One region of the Streptomyces sp. DT224 genome, then DNA from elsewhere that is predicted to be linked to it. Evidence: riboswitches for the same ligand, from Rfam matches in the RefSeq annotation. Region 1 holds a riboswitch; the other holds the start of a gene.

The links. Region 1 has a riboswitch for cyclic di-AMP ahead of ACLQ2N_RS10720 (transglycosylase SLT domain-containing protein). Riboswitches for the same ligand answer to the same signal wherever they lie in the genome.
Region 2: linked by a shared signal. The riboswitch ahead of ACLQ2N_RS25620 (M23 family metallopeptidase) and the one ahead of ACLQ2N_RS10720 (transglycosylase SLT domain-containing protein) in region 1 are both predicted to bind cyclic di-AMP.

What each region holds. Positions count from the first base shown of each region.
Region 1 covers NZ_JBNCLI010000004.1:69,570-76,931, reverse strand. The annotation lists gene ACLQ2N_RS10735 (SpoIIE family protein phosphatase) at 1-209, opposite strand, end outside; gene ACLQ2N_RS10730 (antitoxin) at 347-535, opposite strand; gene ACLQ2N_RS10725 (FG-GAP repeat protein) at 620-2,140, opposite strand; gene ACLQ2N_RS10720 (transglycosylase SLT domain-containing protein) at 2,361-3,227, opposite strand; cyclic di-AMP (ydaO/yuaA leader) riboswitch at 3,231-3,415, opposite strand; gene ACLQ2N_RS10715 (2,3-dihydro-2,3-dihydroxybenzoate dehydrogenase) at 3,838-4,692, shown strand; gene ACLQ2N_RS10710 ((2,3-dihydroxybenzoyl)adenylate synthase) at 4,740-6,398, shown strand; gene ACLQ2N_RS10705 (isochorismatase family protein) at 6,432-7,064, shown strand; gene ACLQ2N_RS10700 (MarR family transcriptional regulator) at 7,077-7,362, opposite strand, start outside.
Region 2 covers NZ_JBNCLI010000010.1:260,866-268,227, reverse strand. The annotation lists gene ACLQ2N_RS25630 (M16 family metallopeptidase) at 1-822, shown strand, start outside; gene ACLQ2N_RS25625 (M16 family metallopeptidase) at 849-2,231, shown strand; cyclic di-AMP (ydaO/yuaA leader) riboswitch at 2,460-2,624, shown strand; gene ACLQ2N_RS25620 (M23 family metallopeptidase) at 2,638-3,477, shown strand; gene ACLQ2N_RS25615 (GntR family transcriptional regulator) at 3,685-4,389, shown strand; gene ACLQ2N_RS25610 (HPr family phosphocarrier protein) at 4,561-4,842, opposite strand; gene ACLQ2N_RS25605 (GNAT family N-acetyltransferase) at 5,016-7,362, shown strand, end outside.

The sequences.
Region 1 (7,362 bases):
CCGGCGAGGACGGCGAGCCGGAGCAGGCCGGGGGTGCGCGAGGGGAGGTAGACCCCGCCGGCCCGGCCGCCGACCGCCTCGACGGCGTTCACGACGGACTGGGCGAGCACCAGGGACAGGTCGCCCGGCGCCCGGCCGTCCTCCGGTTGTGCGGGCGGGCCGTCGCTCGGGCCGAAGGGCAGCCGCCCGGCCGCGCCGTGCCAGGTCACACAGCCAGGATGCTCCCGGCCGGCCGGTGCGGCACGTCGGAGCCGCCCGGCCCATGCGCCCGGCGGGGCGCGGACACGCAGAAGCGGTGGACACCACGGCTGTGGCGTCCACCGCTCCCTCACGGCCCTGCGAGCGCCTACCGGCCCTCGTCGGGCGGGCGACGGTCACCGAGCTGGTCGTTCATCTTCTGCTGCGCCGAGTCGACCTGGCCGCCGTACTTGCCGCCGGTCTTCTTGTCGACGTAGTCGCCGCCCTTCTCGACTCCCTGGCGGGCCTGGTCCGGATGCCCCTTGATCATGCCCTTGATCTTGTCGAGCATGCTCATGACTGACCTCCTAGAGACGCTGACCGTTCCAGCATCCACGCCCCGCCGTGCCCGCGCATTCCGGGACGGACGGGCTCGGCGGCCCTACTCGTCGATCGCCTCGCCGAGGCGGGCCTTCGTCCGGGGGGCGCCGAGCGATCCGCCGTCGAAGGTCCACGATCCGGTGGCGCTCACACCGTCGGCCCCGGAGGGGAGCACCCAGACGACCCCGTTGCCCCCGTCCTCACCCGGAGCGGCGGCGAGCAGGTCGGAGCGCCCGTCGCCGTCGGGGTCGGTCAGGCGGACCCGGGCGCCCCAGGCGTCGTACGCCTCGGTCACCCCGGGCACCTCCCCGGAGTCCTGGTTCCAGGAGCGTGCGCCGGCCGTCGTGAGACCGTCCGACGCGCCGCGCAGCAGCCATACGGCCCCCGACTCGATGCGCGACATGTCCGCGCCCGGTGCTCCGACGTCCTCGCCGGGCGCTCCGACGACCACGTCCGCGTAGCCGTCGCCGTCGGTGTCGCCCACGGACAGGCCGGTGCCCCAGCCGTCGCCCTGCTCGGAGACGCCGGGGACGCCCAGGGAGTCCTGGGACCACCAGGCGGGCTCGGTGCCGGGCCCCGAGGCGCCGACGACCGGGCCGTCACCGGCACTGCCGTAGTAGACGCCGACCACGCCGCCCTCCGGCGCGTCGCTGCTGGTGCCGTCGGAGCGGTACGGGTCGCCCGTCACCAGGTCGTCGTAGCCGTCGTTGTTGATGTCCCCGGTGGCGACGGCGGGGCCGCCGCGCAGGGAGCGCTCGAAGCGGAGCCCCTGCACCTGGCCGGAGAAGTAGGCGGACCAGCCCTGCCCGCGGGCGGCGCCCGCGCTCGTCCCGGAGACGACGAGGTCGTCGAGGCCGTTGCCGTCGTAGTCGCCCGTGGTCAGGGACTTCGGGGCGATCTCGTGTCCGGGTTCGGCGGGGATCACGTTCTCGCGCTGGGCGGGGGCCAGGGGCGCGACCCCCTTCTTCAGCAGGGCCGGTTCGTAGCGGAAGAGCATGAGGTCGTACAGGTCGGTCACGGCCAGTTCGTCGCCGGGGATGTCGGGGCTGAAGTGGGCCGCCGCGAGCGCGCTGCCGAATCTCGCCCAAGCGCGGGGCTCGGCGGCCTGGAGCCAGTCGCTGTCGGCTCCGGTGAGCCCTTGCGGCGACCCCCACAGCACGACGGCGCCGCCCGCGTCGCCCACGGGCTCGATGTCCTCCCCGGGAACGCCGACGATCGCGTCGTCGTAGCCGTCGCCGTTCAGGTCTCCCGTGGCCAGGGACGCTCCGAAGGAGTCACCGGCCTCGGCGGCGCCGCGTACCCCTGGGGTGTTCTGGCTGAAGACGGCGGACGGGCTGGTGCCCAGGCCGTGCGCGGAGCCGTACTGCACGGTCACGAACCCGGCACCCGGCTTGGCGTCGATGGTCCCGCCGGGAGCGCCGATGAGCACGTCCTCGTGGCCGTCGCCGTCGAAGTCGCTGTGGCGGTCGTTCGCGTGCGTGGCGCCGGAGGTGACGGCGTAGGCGGAGGGCGCGGCGATGGCCGCACCCGTCAGCAGGAGGAGCGAGGCCGCGAGGACGGCGGCCGAACGGTACGTACGCACAAGTGGCTCCTTGGATCAAGGATGGCCGGGCGGGTCCGGGGGGCGCCGGGAAGAGCCCGCTGTCTTCCTGGACGCCCTGTTCGACACGTCTTGTGGCACAAGGGTTGTACGGTCTTTCCGCGACACGCGCGGTACGGCATGCGAAAGGGGTGGAAAGGAGCGCTTCCGCTCCTTTCCACCCCTGCTCACGGCCCTGCCCCGAGCGCGGGGCCGGTGTGGATCAGTACGCGCCGAAGACGTTGTCCATCGAGCCGTACGTGGCGGCGGCGTAGTTGCACGCGGCCGTGATGTTGGCGACCGGGTCGTAGATGTCCATCGACGTTCCGGGCACGTGGTAGGCGTCGAAGGTGGGCTGGATCACCTGGAGCAGACCCTTGGAGGGCGTGCCGTTGACGGCGTTGACGTCCCAGTTGTTGATCGCCATCGGGTTGCCCGAGGACTCGCGCATGATGTTGCGGTAGATGCCGTCGTAGCTGCCGGGGATGCCCTGCTGCGCCATGATGGCCAGGGATTCCTTGATCCAGCCGTCGAGGTCGTCGGTGTACGTGACGGCCGCCTGGGTCTCGGCGGGCTTCTCGGCGGCGACCGGGACGACGGTGCGCTCGGAACGGTCGGCGCGGTCGGCGCTCTCGGTCCGGGGAGCGGCGTCGCCGTTCTTCTCGGCGGTCTCCGCCTTGAATGCGCTCTTCTCCGCGGCCTTCGGGGCGGCGGCCTCGGACGTGGCGCCAATGGTCAGCTTCAGGCCCGGGTGAATGAGGTCGGGGTTGCTGCCGACAGCACCGCGGTTGTCCTTGTACAGCCGCTCCCAGCCGCCGCTGAGGGAATGCCCCTGGGCGATCTTGTAAAGCGAATCGCCGGACACCACGGAATAGGTGGAGGGCGCGGCCTCGCGGACGGCAATTCCCTTGCCGGCGACGGAAGTCGGGGCCGCCGCCTTTTCGGCGACGACGGACTTGGCGGGGGCGGCGGAGGCCGATCCGGCCGTGATCAGGGGGAGCGCGAGAACGGCTCCGCCCGCGCTGACGGCGATGAAACCGCGGGTCAGGGACGCGGACTTGGCACGACGGTGCTTACCCATGATGGGCATGGCGTATTTCCTCTCCGTCGCCTACGAGGTGAGCTGTCGGGTTCGGACTGGAGATGTCCGGTCGCGCATGGCGACTTCACCCCTAGCCGCTCCGGATTCCGGACCGGCGGCAAACCTGGGTCCCCCGCTCCTGCCGTACGTGAGTGGTCGGGTTCCCGGACGGCGGCAGGATTCGGCGTTCCATCCGGATTGATGACGGGACCGTAAGCGAGAAACGACGGCCGGAACAAGCCCGGAATTGCTGATCACAATTGTTTTGCAAGATCAATCAAAGGAAATGCTCATGATCGCCCGCGCCGGGGGAAGTCAAATTTCTTGGCACGACTGGGAACCGGGAGATCGGATCCTGCGTCAGAAACGGCCGACGTGACGCTGCCCACTGAAATCAGATTGCTCACGTTCGTCCGTTTTGAGGCGTTTGACCGCACCAAACCCTCTTTGATCGCCCTTCCTTGACCTTTTGCCCACTGGTCGACAAAAGGGGCATGGCGCGACGCGCGCGCGTCGTGGATCGCCGGTTCAGGCCCCCTCGCCCACGTGATCACCCTATGGTTAGGCTTACCTAAGTGTTGCCGTTTCCCGTTCACCGTCACATGGAGATCCCAGGACCATGGCGCCGCATTCCGCCTCTTCCTCCCGCCGTCCCCCCACCGCCGCGCCCGCCGTCGCCCCCGTCGAGCAGGAACTCACCGGCCGGCTGGCCCTCGTGACGGGAGCCGGACGCGGCATAGGCGAGGCGGTCGTGCGGGCCCTCGTCGCGCGCGGCTGCCGGGTTCTGGCGGCCGACGCGGCCCCGGAGGGGGTCGACGCCCTCGCCCGGGAGCACGACGGGGACGTCGTCGCCCGGACGCTGGACGTCACGGACGCGGCGGCCGTCGAGGCCCTGGTCGGCGAGGCCGAGCACACGCTCGGCGCCCTCGACATCGCGGTCAACGTCGCCGGGATACTGCGCTGTTCACCGGTCACCGAGCTGACCGACGAGGACTGGCGGGCGACATTCGCCGTCAACACCGACGGGGTGTTCCACGTCTCGCGGTCCGTCGCGCGCCGGATGGCGGACCGGGGCGCGGGCAGCATCGTCACCGTCGCGTCCAACGCCGCCGGCATCCCCCGCACGACCATGGCGGCGTACGCCGCGTCGAAGGCCGCGGCCGTCATGTTCACCAAGTGCCTCGGCCTGGAACTGGCCCCCCGGGGCGTCCGCTGCAACACGGTCTCGCCCGGCTCCACGCTCACCGACATGCAGCGCGGCATGTGGCCGGCCGATGAGGCGCACGACGACGGGCCAGCCGCCCAGCGCGTCATAGCCGGGGACCTGGCGAGCTACCGCACGGGCATTCCGCTGGGCCGGATCGCCGAACCGGCCGACATCGCCGAGGCGGTCGCCTTCCTCGTGTCCGACCGGGCCCGCCACATCACCCTGCACGACCTGTACGTCGACGGAGGCGCCACCCTGCGCGCCTGACCCGTCCGCCCGGCACCTCCGCAAACGCCCCCTGGAGTCCTGGAACGATGACCGCCTCACCGTACGAAGACGCCCCGACCTGGCCCGCCGAGTTCGCCGCCCGTTACCGCGCGGCCGGGCACTGGCGCGGCGAGACCTTCACGAGCATGCTGCGCGAACGGGCCGAGGCCCACGGCGACCGCGTCGCGCTGATCGACCCCGCGCCCGAGCGCCGCGCCTGGACGTACCGGGAGCTGGACGAGCGCGCGGCCCGGCTGGCGGCGGGCTTCCGGGCGCGCGGGATAGCCAGGGGCGACCGGGTCGTCGTCCAGCTGCCCAACATCGCCGAGTTCGCCGAGGTCGTCTTCGCCCTCTTCCGCATCGGCGCGCTTCCCGTATACGCGCTGCCCGCCCACCGCGAGGCGGAGATCGGCTACTTCTGCTCCTTCGCCGAGGCCGTCGCCTATGTCATCCCGGACAAGCACGCCGGATGCGACCACCGCGCGCTGGCCACCGCCGTACGGGAGCAGGCGCCCACCCTGAAGCACGTGTTCGTCGTCGGGGACCCCGGCGAGCACACCGCCCTGTCCGACGTGCCGTGCGACGCGGCCGGGGACCCGGAGGACGGGCCCGAGCCGCACGATCTGGCCTTCCTCCAGCTGTCCGGCGGTACCACGGGGGTGCCCAAGCTCATCCCCCGTACGCACGACGACTACATCTACTCGCTGCGCGGCTCCAACGAGATCTGCGGCGTCGACGCGGACACCCGCTTCCTGGTGGTCCTGCCCGCCGCGCACAACTTCCCGATGAGCTCGCCCGGCTGGCTCGGCACGCTGTACGCGGGCGGCACCGTGGTCCTCTGCCCGCGCCCCGACCCGGCCACGGCGTTCCCGGTCATCGAGCGGGAGCGCGTCACCATGACGGGCATGGTCCCGCCGCTCGCCCTGGTCTGGACGGACGCTGCCGCTTCGGCGGAGCAGGACCTGTCGAGCCTCGAACTGATCCTGGTCGGCGGCGCCAAATACAGTGAGACGGCCGCCCGACGGCTCGAACCGGCGCTCGGCTGCCGGCTGATGCAGGTCTTCGGGATGGCCGAAGGACTCGTCAACTACACCCGGCTGGACGACGACTACGAGACCGTCGTCACCACCCAGGGCCGCCCGATCTCCGAGGACGACGAGATCCGCATCGTGGACGACGCCGGACAGGAGGTTCCCGATGGGCAGTTCGGGCATCTGCTGACCCGGGGCCCGTACACGATCCGGGGCTACTGGCGCGCGCCCGGGCACAACAGGACCGCGTTCACCGAGGACGGGTTCTACCGCACGGGCGACATCGTGCGCCGCACCCCGAGCGGCCATCTCGTCGTGGAGGGACGGGCCAAGGACCAGATCAACCGGGGCGGAGAGAAGGTCGCTCCCGAGGAGGTCGAGAACATCATCCTCGCCCACCCGTCGGTGCACGACGTGTCGGTGGTCGGGGTGGCCGACCCGTATCTCGGTGAACGCACCCTCGCATACGTGATCCTGCGCGAGGGCGCCGAACCGCCCGGGGCGCTCGCCGTGAAGCGGCATGTGCGCGCACACGGGATCGCCGCGTACAAGGTGCCCGACCTCGTCGCATTCGTGGACGTCTTCCCGCAGACGGGGATCGGCAAGATCAGCAAGAAGGGCCTGCGGACCGATGCGGCCCCCGGCTCCACGTCAACTCCCCCCGCACAGCACTGAGTCCGCACCGCGCGGCACCGAAAGGCTTCCCCCATGGCACTTCCCGCCATCGCCCCCTATCCCCTGCCCGGCGCCGACGAGCTCCCGGCGAACCGGGTCGGCTGGACCGTCGACCCGGCGCGCGCCGTGCTGCTCGTCCACGACCTCCAGAACCACTTCCTGCGCGCCTATCGCCCCGGCGAGGAGCCGCTGACCGGCATGCTCGCGAACACCGCCCGCGTGATCGAGGCCGCCCGCCGCGCCGGAATCCCGGTGGTGCACTCGGCGCAGCGCGGCGGCCAGAGCGCCGAGGAGCGCGGTCTCCAGCTGGACTTCTGGGGGCCGGGGATGGCGGACGACCCGGAGGCGCTGGCCGCACCGGACCAGGTGGCGCCCGCGCCGGGCGACACGGTGCTCACCAAGTGGAAGTACAGCGCGTTCGTCCGCACCGAGCTGGAATCCCTCATCCGGAACGACGGCCGCGACCAGGTGGTGATCACCGGTGTGTACGCGCACATCGGCGTGCTGATGAGCGCCGCCGACGCCTGGATGCGCGACATCCAGGCGTTCGTGGTGGCCGACGCGGTCGCGGACTTCTCGCGCGAGGACCACGACATGGCGCTGCGCTGGGCGGCGGGCCGCTGCGCGGTCGTGACGACGACGGACGCGCTGCTGAAGGAGATGTGAGGGCCGGGACGCTCACGCCCGGAGGCGGCCGGCCGCCTCCGGCGTGAGGTGACGGGCGAGCACGTCGAGGGCGTCACCGACCGCGCGCAGCGTCTCCGGGTCGTCGGTGGCCAGCGCTGCGGCGAGCGCGCCGTCGATCCGGGCGGCCCGCACCTCGGCGACCCGGTCCGACACCTCGGAGGCCGTACGGATCAACTGCCGCCTGCCGTCCGCCGGATCGGGTGCGGACACGAGCGAGCCGGTCTCCTTCAGCCGGGCCACGGCTCCCGAGACCTGACTCTGCGGCAGGCCCGTGCGC
Region 2 (7,362 bases), on a different contig from region 1:
GACGCGGCGACCCTGGAGGACGCCCGCACCTTCTTCCGTACGTACTACGCGCCGAACAACGCGGTGCTGTCGGTCGTCGGCGACATCGACCCCGAGCAGACCCTTGCCTGGATCGAGAAGTACTTCGGCTCCATCCCCTCCCACGACGGCAAGCAGCCGCCGCGCGACGGCTCGCTGCCCACGGTCATGGGCGGCCAGCTGCGTGAGGAGGTACGCGAGGAGGTGCCGGCGCGCGCCCTGATGGCCGCGTACCGGCTGCCCCACGACGGCACCCGTGAGTGCGACGCCGCGGACCTCGCCCTGACCGTGCTCGGCGGCGGCGAGTCGTCCCGGCTGCACAACCGCCTGGTCCGGCGCGACCGTACGGCCGTGGCCGCCGGATTCGGACTGCTCCGGCTCGCCGGAGCGCCCTCCCTGGGCTGGCTGGACGTCAAGACGTCCGGCGGCGTGGAGGTGGCGGAGATCGAGGCCGCGGTCGACGAGGAGCTGACCCGGTTCGCCGAGGAGGGCCCCACGGCGGAGGAGATGGAGCGCGCCCAGGCCCAGTTGGAGCGCGAATGGCTGGACCGCCTCGGCACGGTCGCGGGCCGCGCCGACGAACTGTGCCGGTACGCCGTGCTGTTCGGCGACCCGCAGCTCGCGCTGTCCGCCGTGAACCGGGTCCTCGACGTCACCGCCGAGGAGGTCAAGGCCGCCGCGCAGGCGCAGCTGCGGCCCGACAACCGGGCGGTCCTGGTCTACGAACCGGTCGAGCCCGCCGAGGCAGCCGAAGAGGCCGACGCCGCCACCGACACCGACGCGCACGAAGGGGCGGACCAGTGACCGACGCTGCCGCGACTGAAGTTTCGATGCAGTTCCACCCGCAGCCCGCCCCCGGCGTGGCCCGCCCCTGGGCCTTCCCCGCGCCCGAGCGGGGCTCCCTGCCCAACGGCCTCACCGTCCTGCGCTGCCACCGCCCCGGCCAGCAGGTCGTCGCCGTCGAGATCTTCCTCGCCGCCCCCCTGGACGCCGAGCCCGAGGGCCTGGACGGCGTGGCGACGATCATGTCGCGCGCGCTGTCCGAGGGCACCGACAAGCACAGCGCCGAGGAGTTCGCCGCCGAGCTGGAACGGTGCGGCGCCACCCTCGACGCCCATGCCGACCACCCCGGCGTCCGGGTCTCCCTGGAGGTCCCGGCCTCCCGCCTGGCCAAGGCGCTCGGCCTCGTCGCCGAGGCGCTGCGGGCGCCGGCCTTCGCGGACAGCGAGATCGAGCGCCTGGTGCGCAACCGGCTGGACGAGATCCCGCACGAGCACGCCAACCCGGCCCGCCGCGCGGCCAAGCAGCTCTCCAAGGAGCTTTTCCCGGCCACGGCCCGCATGTCGCGTCCGCGCCTGGGCACCGAGAAGACCATCGAGCGGATCGACGCCGCTGCCGTGCGCGCCTTCTACGACGCGCACATCCGCCCGTCCACCGCCACCGCCGTGGTCGTCGGCGACCTCACGGGCATCGACCTGGACGCGCTGCTCGCCGAGACCCTCGGCGACTGGTCCGGGGACGCCTCCGAGCCCCGCCCCGTCCCGCCGATCACGGCCGACGACACCGGCCGGGTGATCATCGTGGACCGCCCCGGCGCGGTGCAGACGCAGCTGCTGATCGGGCGCATCGGCGCGGACCGCCACGACAGCGTGTGGCCCGCCCAGGTTCTCGGCACCTACTGCCTGGGCGGCACGCTGACGTCCCGGCTCGACCGGGTGCTGCGCGAGGAGAAGGGGTACACCTACGGCGTGCGGGCCTTCGCCCAGGTGCTCCGCTCCGGCGCCGCCGACTCCACCTCGGGGGCGACGGGCGCCGCGATGCTCGCCATCAGCGGTTCCGTGGACACCGAGTCCACCGGTCCGGCGCTGGACGACCTCTGGAAGGTGCTGCGGACGCTGGCCGCCGAGGGGCTGACGGACACCGAGCGCGAGACGGCCGTGCAGAATCTCGTGGGCGTCGCGCCCCTGAAGTTCGAGACGGCGGCCTCCGTCGCGAGCACTCTCGCCGACCAGGTGGAACAGCACCTCCCGGACGACTACCAGGCGACGCTGTACGCGCGTCTCGCTGAGACCGGCACGGTGGAGGCGACCGCGGCCGTGGTCAGCGCCTTCCCGGTGGACCGGCTGGTCACGGTCCTGGTCGGCGACGCCTCGCGCATCGAGGAACCGGTCAGGGCGCTCGGCATCGGAGAGGTGTCGGTCGTCACCGGCTGATCTGTCGGTCAGCCCGCTGAGCGGGCTACGAGGGCTCCGGCGCGCGGTCGCCGGAGCCCTCGTGCGCGTCCGGCCGCTTTCCGGCCGCTGTGCACCTTTTGCTCGCCGAGGGGCCGGCTCGCCCTGTGGGATGCGCTACAAAACCCCTTGTCCGTTTGGTGGTGGGAAGTCCGTCCGCTTAGCGTCGGGTCCGCTGTCCGCCACTCGTACGCGCATCCGTGACGTACCGGGCAGCCATCGCCGAGTCCCCGTCAGGCGCGAGCCCGGGGAGCCGGGGACCCACGCAGTCCCTGGGGTGAATCGGATGCCCGCGCTCCGTCAGCGGAGGCGTCCGTAGGAGACCTTCCTGCTCCGAACCCGTCAGCTAACCCGGTAGGCGAGAAGGAAGGAAAGGACCCGTCACCCCATGGCGTTCACCCGTGCCACCGGGAAGCACCGTGCCCCGAGCCGCCTGACGCGCGCCGGCGCCAAGGCCGTCGGCGTCGCCACGCTCGCCGCCGGCGGTGTCATCGGCTCCCTGGCTTCCCCGGCCCTCGCCGCCGACGACGGTACGGCCCCCGCCGCCACCGAGACCGGCCTCTCCCAGCTCCTCGCCATCGAGAGCACCCTCGCCGACCGGATCGACGCCCAGGCCGAGGCGCAGCAGCACCAGGCCGAGGCCGCCGAGAAGAAGGCGGCGGCCAAGGCGACGGCGGTGGCCAGGAAGAAGGCCGAGGCCGCGAAGAAGAAGGCCGTCGAGACGGCGGCCAAGGCCAAGGAAGCGGCCACGGCGAAGGCCAGGGCCGCCCGCGAGGCGTCCGCCCGCGCCGGCCGCTCCTCCGCCCGCACCGCGCTGGGCTCGTCCTACCGGCTGCCCGTCGCCGGCTCGTACGTGACCACCGGCTACAAGTCCAGCGGCTCGCTCTGGTCCTCCGGCAGCCACTCCGGCATCGACTTCCACGCCGTGTCCGGAAGTTCGGTCGTCGCCGTCGGCGCCGGCACGGTCGTGGAGGCCGGCTGGGGCGGGGCGTACGGCAACAACATCGTGCTCCGGATGGCGGACGGCACGTACACCCAGTACGGCCATCTCTCCTCGATCGGCGTCTCCGTCGGCCAGAGCGTCGCGGCCGGCCGGCAGATCGGGCTCTCCGGCTCGACCGGCAACTCCACCGGCCCGCACCTCCACTTCGAGGCCCGGACGACGCCCTCCTACGGCTCCGACATGGACCCGGTCGCCTATCTGCGCGCCCACGGCGTCAGCGTCTGACGGGCTCAGGCCCCTGCCGAAGGCCCCGGCATCCCGCCGGGGCCTTCGCCGCGTCCGCACCTCCGTGTGCGCCTTCGGCCGCTGCGCCGCGGCAAAAGATATTCACGAATTCCCGCCCGGCATCGGAAATGCGAGCGCATTGCAATAGAGTCACGCCAGAGGTGTCGATCGGCCGCTGTTCGCGGGGATTGAGGCGGAGGTTCGGACATGCGTGTTCCGGCGCATTCGGTATGCACGGCAATCCGTGACGACATCGTCTCCGGTGTCTTCGAACGCGGCAGCCGGCTCACCGAGGAGGTGCTCGCGCGGCGTTACGGGGTCTCCCGCGTCCCCGTACGGGAAGCGCTGCGCACCCTGGAGTCGGAGGGCTTCGTCGTCACCCGCAGACACGCCGGAGCCTGCGTCGCCGAGCCCTCGGAACAGGAGGCCGCCGACCTGCTGGAAGTCCGCATGCTGCTGGAACCGCTGAGCGCCGCCCGCGCGGCCCAGCGCCGGACGGAGGCCCACCTCAAGGTGTTGCGCGGCCTGGTCAGGCTCGGGCAGGAGCGGGCCCGCCGCGGTGAGGGCGAGGACCTGCGCTCCCTGGCCGGCTGGTTCCACGAGACGCTGGCCCAGGCATCCGGCAGCCCGGGCCTCATCGCCCTGCTCACCCAGCTCCGCCACAAGATCGCCTGGATGTACGCGGTCGACCAGCCGGCCCGCCCGGCGGAAGCCTGGGCCGATCACGGGGCCCTCGTGGACGCCGTGGCGCGCCGGGACGCGGAGCGGGCGAGGGCCCTGGCCGCACAGCTCGCCGAACGCCATGGCGCCACGCATCGGCTCCGCCGCGCCGCCCGTCCCGCCGGCGTGCCCCGGGCCGGCCGTGTGAGGGCTTCGCAACCTGCCGTACACACCGCGAGCGGCCGGAATTAACAAAGGGCGCGTACAAATAAAGAAAGGCGCGTGTGAAAAGGCCGGGACAAGTGGCGCCGCCCATTCTTTCCGGGTCGCCGCCACTTCGCCCCGCACACGTAAAAGCCGCGGCGCCCCATGCAGGGGGCCGCGGCTTTCCCGTGAGAATTCCGGCGGTGTCGGCCGCTCGGCTCAGACGGTCTCCGGAAGCTCCTCGAGGCCCTCGGCGACCAGCTTCGCCAGGCGGTCCAGAGCCGCCTCGGCGTTGTCCGCGTCGGACGCGAGCACGATCTCCTCGCCGCCCTGGGCGCCGAGACCGAGCACCGCGAGCATGGAGGCCGCGTTCACCGGGTTGCCGTCCGCCTTGGCGATGGTGACGGGAACGCCGGAGGCCGTGGCGGCACGGACGAAGATGGAAGCGGGGCGGGCGTGCAGGCCCTCGGCCCAACCGACGTTTACGCGGCGCTCAGCCATGGTTCTGCCCTTCAAGAATCAACGGTTGTCTAGACCAGTGTCTCATGTGGTGCGCGATGCTCCGGGCAGACCCGCGGGCCCTCCCGGGCGCCGCGTCCGCGGTCGTCCGGAGACCTCAGACTGCCCCGGCCCCGGCACCCCCGCGACCCGTGCGACAGCCGTAGGCTTTCCCCATGCAGCCCTCTCCGGAGCAGAGTCCGCAGCACGCCTACCCCGATCACTGGGAGGCGGACGTGGTGCTCCGCGACGGCGGCACCGCGCGGATCAGGCCGATCACCACGGACGATGCCGAGCGGCTGGTCAGCTTCTACGAGCAGGTTTCCGACGAGTCGAAGTACTACCGCTTCTTCGCGCCCTACCCCCGGCTCTCCGCCAAGGACGTCCACCGCTTCACCCATCACGACTACGTCGACAGGGTGGGCCTGGCCGTCACGGTGGGCGGCGAGTTCATCGCCACCGTCCGCTACGACCGGATCGACGCGACCGGCCGCCCCGCCTCGGCCCCCGCCGACGAGGCCGAAGTCGCCTTCCTCGTCCAGGACGCCCACCAGGGCCGGGGCGTGGCCTCGACCCTGCTCGAACACATCGCGGCCGTCGCCCGCGAACGCGGCATCCGGCGCTTCGCGGCGGAAGTGCTGCCCGCCAACACCAAGATGATCAAGGTGTTCCGGGACGCCGGCTACACCCAGCAGCGCAGCTTCGAGGACGGGTCGGTCCACCTCACCCTGGACCTCGAACCCACCGCCGAGTCCCTCGCCGTCCAGCGCGCCCGTGAACAGCGCGCCGAGGCCAAGTCCGTGCAACGGCTGCTCGCCCCCGGCTCCGTCGCCGTCATCGGCGTCGGCCGCACCCCCGGCGGCGTCGGCCGCACCGTCCTGCGCAACCTGCTCGGTGCGGGCTTCACCGGCCGCGTCCACGCGGTGAACAGCGCCCTCTCCGCCGGCCAGGACACCATCGACGGGGTCCCGGCGCACCGCTCCCTGGGCGAGATCGGCGAGGCGGTCGACCTCGCGGTGGTCGCCGTGCCCGCCGACCGGGTCCCGGAGGCCGTCGCGGACTGCGGCGAACACGGCGTCCAGGGCCTGGTGGTCCTCTCCGCCGGCTACGCGGAGTGGGGCGCCGAGGGCCGCGAGCGCCAGCGGGAACTGGTGCGCCAGGCCCGTTCGTACGGGATGCGGATCATCGGGCCCAACGCCTTCGGCGTCATCAACAACTCCGAGGCGGTCCGGCTCAACGCCTCGCTCGCCCCGGACCGGCCCGCCTCCGGGCGCATCGGCCTGTTCACCCAGTCCGGCGCCATCGGCATCGCCCTGCTCTCCGGGCTCTACCGGCGCGGCGCGGGCCTCTCCACCTTCATCTCGGCGGGCAACCGCGCCGACATCTCCGGCAACGACTTCCTCCAGTACTGGTACGAGGACCCGGACACCGATGTCGCCCTGCTCTACCTGGAGTCGCTGGGCAACCCCCGCAAGTTCACCCGGCTCGCCCGCCGTACCGCCGCCGTGAAGCCGGTGGTCGTGGTCAAGGGCGCCCGGCACAGCGGCTCCACCCCGCCCGGCCACGCCGTCCCCGTCAGCCGCATCCCCGACTCCACGGTCTCCGCGCTGATGCGGCAGGCGGGTGTCATCCGCGTCGACACGGTCACCGAGATGGTCGACGCCGGGCTGCTCCTCGCCGACCAGCCGCTCCCGGCGGGCGGACGCGTCGCCATCCTCGGCAACTCGGAGTCCCTGGGGCTGCTCACCTACGACGTGTGCCTGGCCGAGGGGCTCCGCCCGCGCCCGCCCATCGACCTCACCACGTCCGCCACCCCGCAGGACTTCCGGGACGCGCTGTCCGCGGCGCTGGCCGACGGGGCGTGCGACGCCGTGATCGTGACGGCGATCCCCTGGGTCGGCGAGAACGGCGAGGCGGAGTCGGGCGACGGCGAGGTCCTGGCCACCGCCCTGCACGCGGCGGCCGCCGCCGGACCGGCCAAGCCGGTCGCCGTGGTCCACGTCGAGATCGGCGGCCTGGCGGAGGCGCTGTCCGCCGCCACCAGCACGGTGGCCCAGCAACGCCCGGCCACCCAGCCGTTCGCGGCGGCGCAGGACGGTCCCACGGAGCCCTCCGCGCCGGCGCCCGGCACCGACGGCCCCGAAGGGGTGCGGCACGGCGGCCGCATCCCCGCCTACCCTGCCGCCGAGCGCGCCGTGCGGGCTCTCGCCGAGGCCGTCCGGTACGCGCAGTGGCGGCGCCAGGCGGCGGTGCCCGGGAAGGTGCCCGACTTCCTCGACGACACCATCGACCCCCAGGGCGCCGCAGCCCGCATCGACGCCCTCCTCGGCGAGGACCCCGACCCGCGCGGCCGGCCGCTCGGCCACGACGAGGCCCGCGAACTGCTCGCCTGCTACGGCATCACCGTCCGCCCCACGCTGGCCGCCCCCGGCCCGGAGGAGGCGGTGGCCGCCGCCGCCCGGCTCGGCTACCCGGTGGCCCTGAAGACGACCGCGCCCCATCTGCGCCACCGGGCCGACCTCG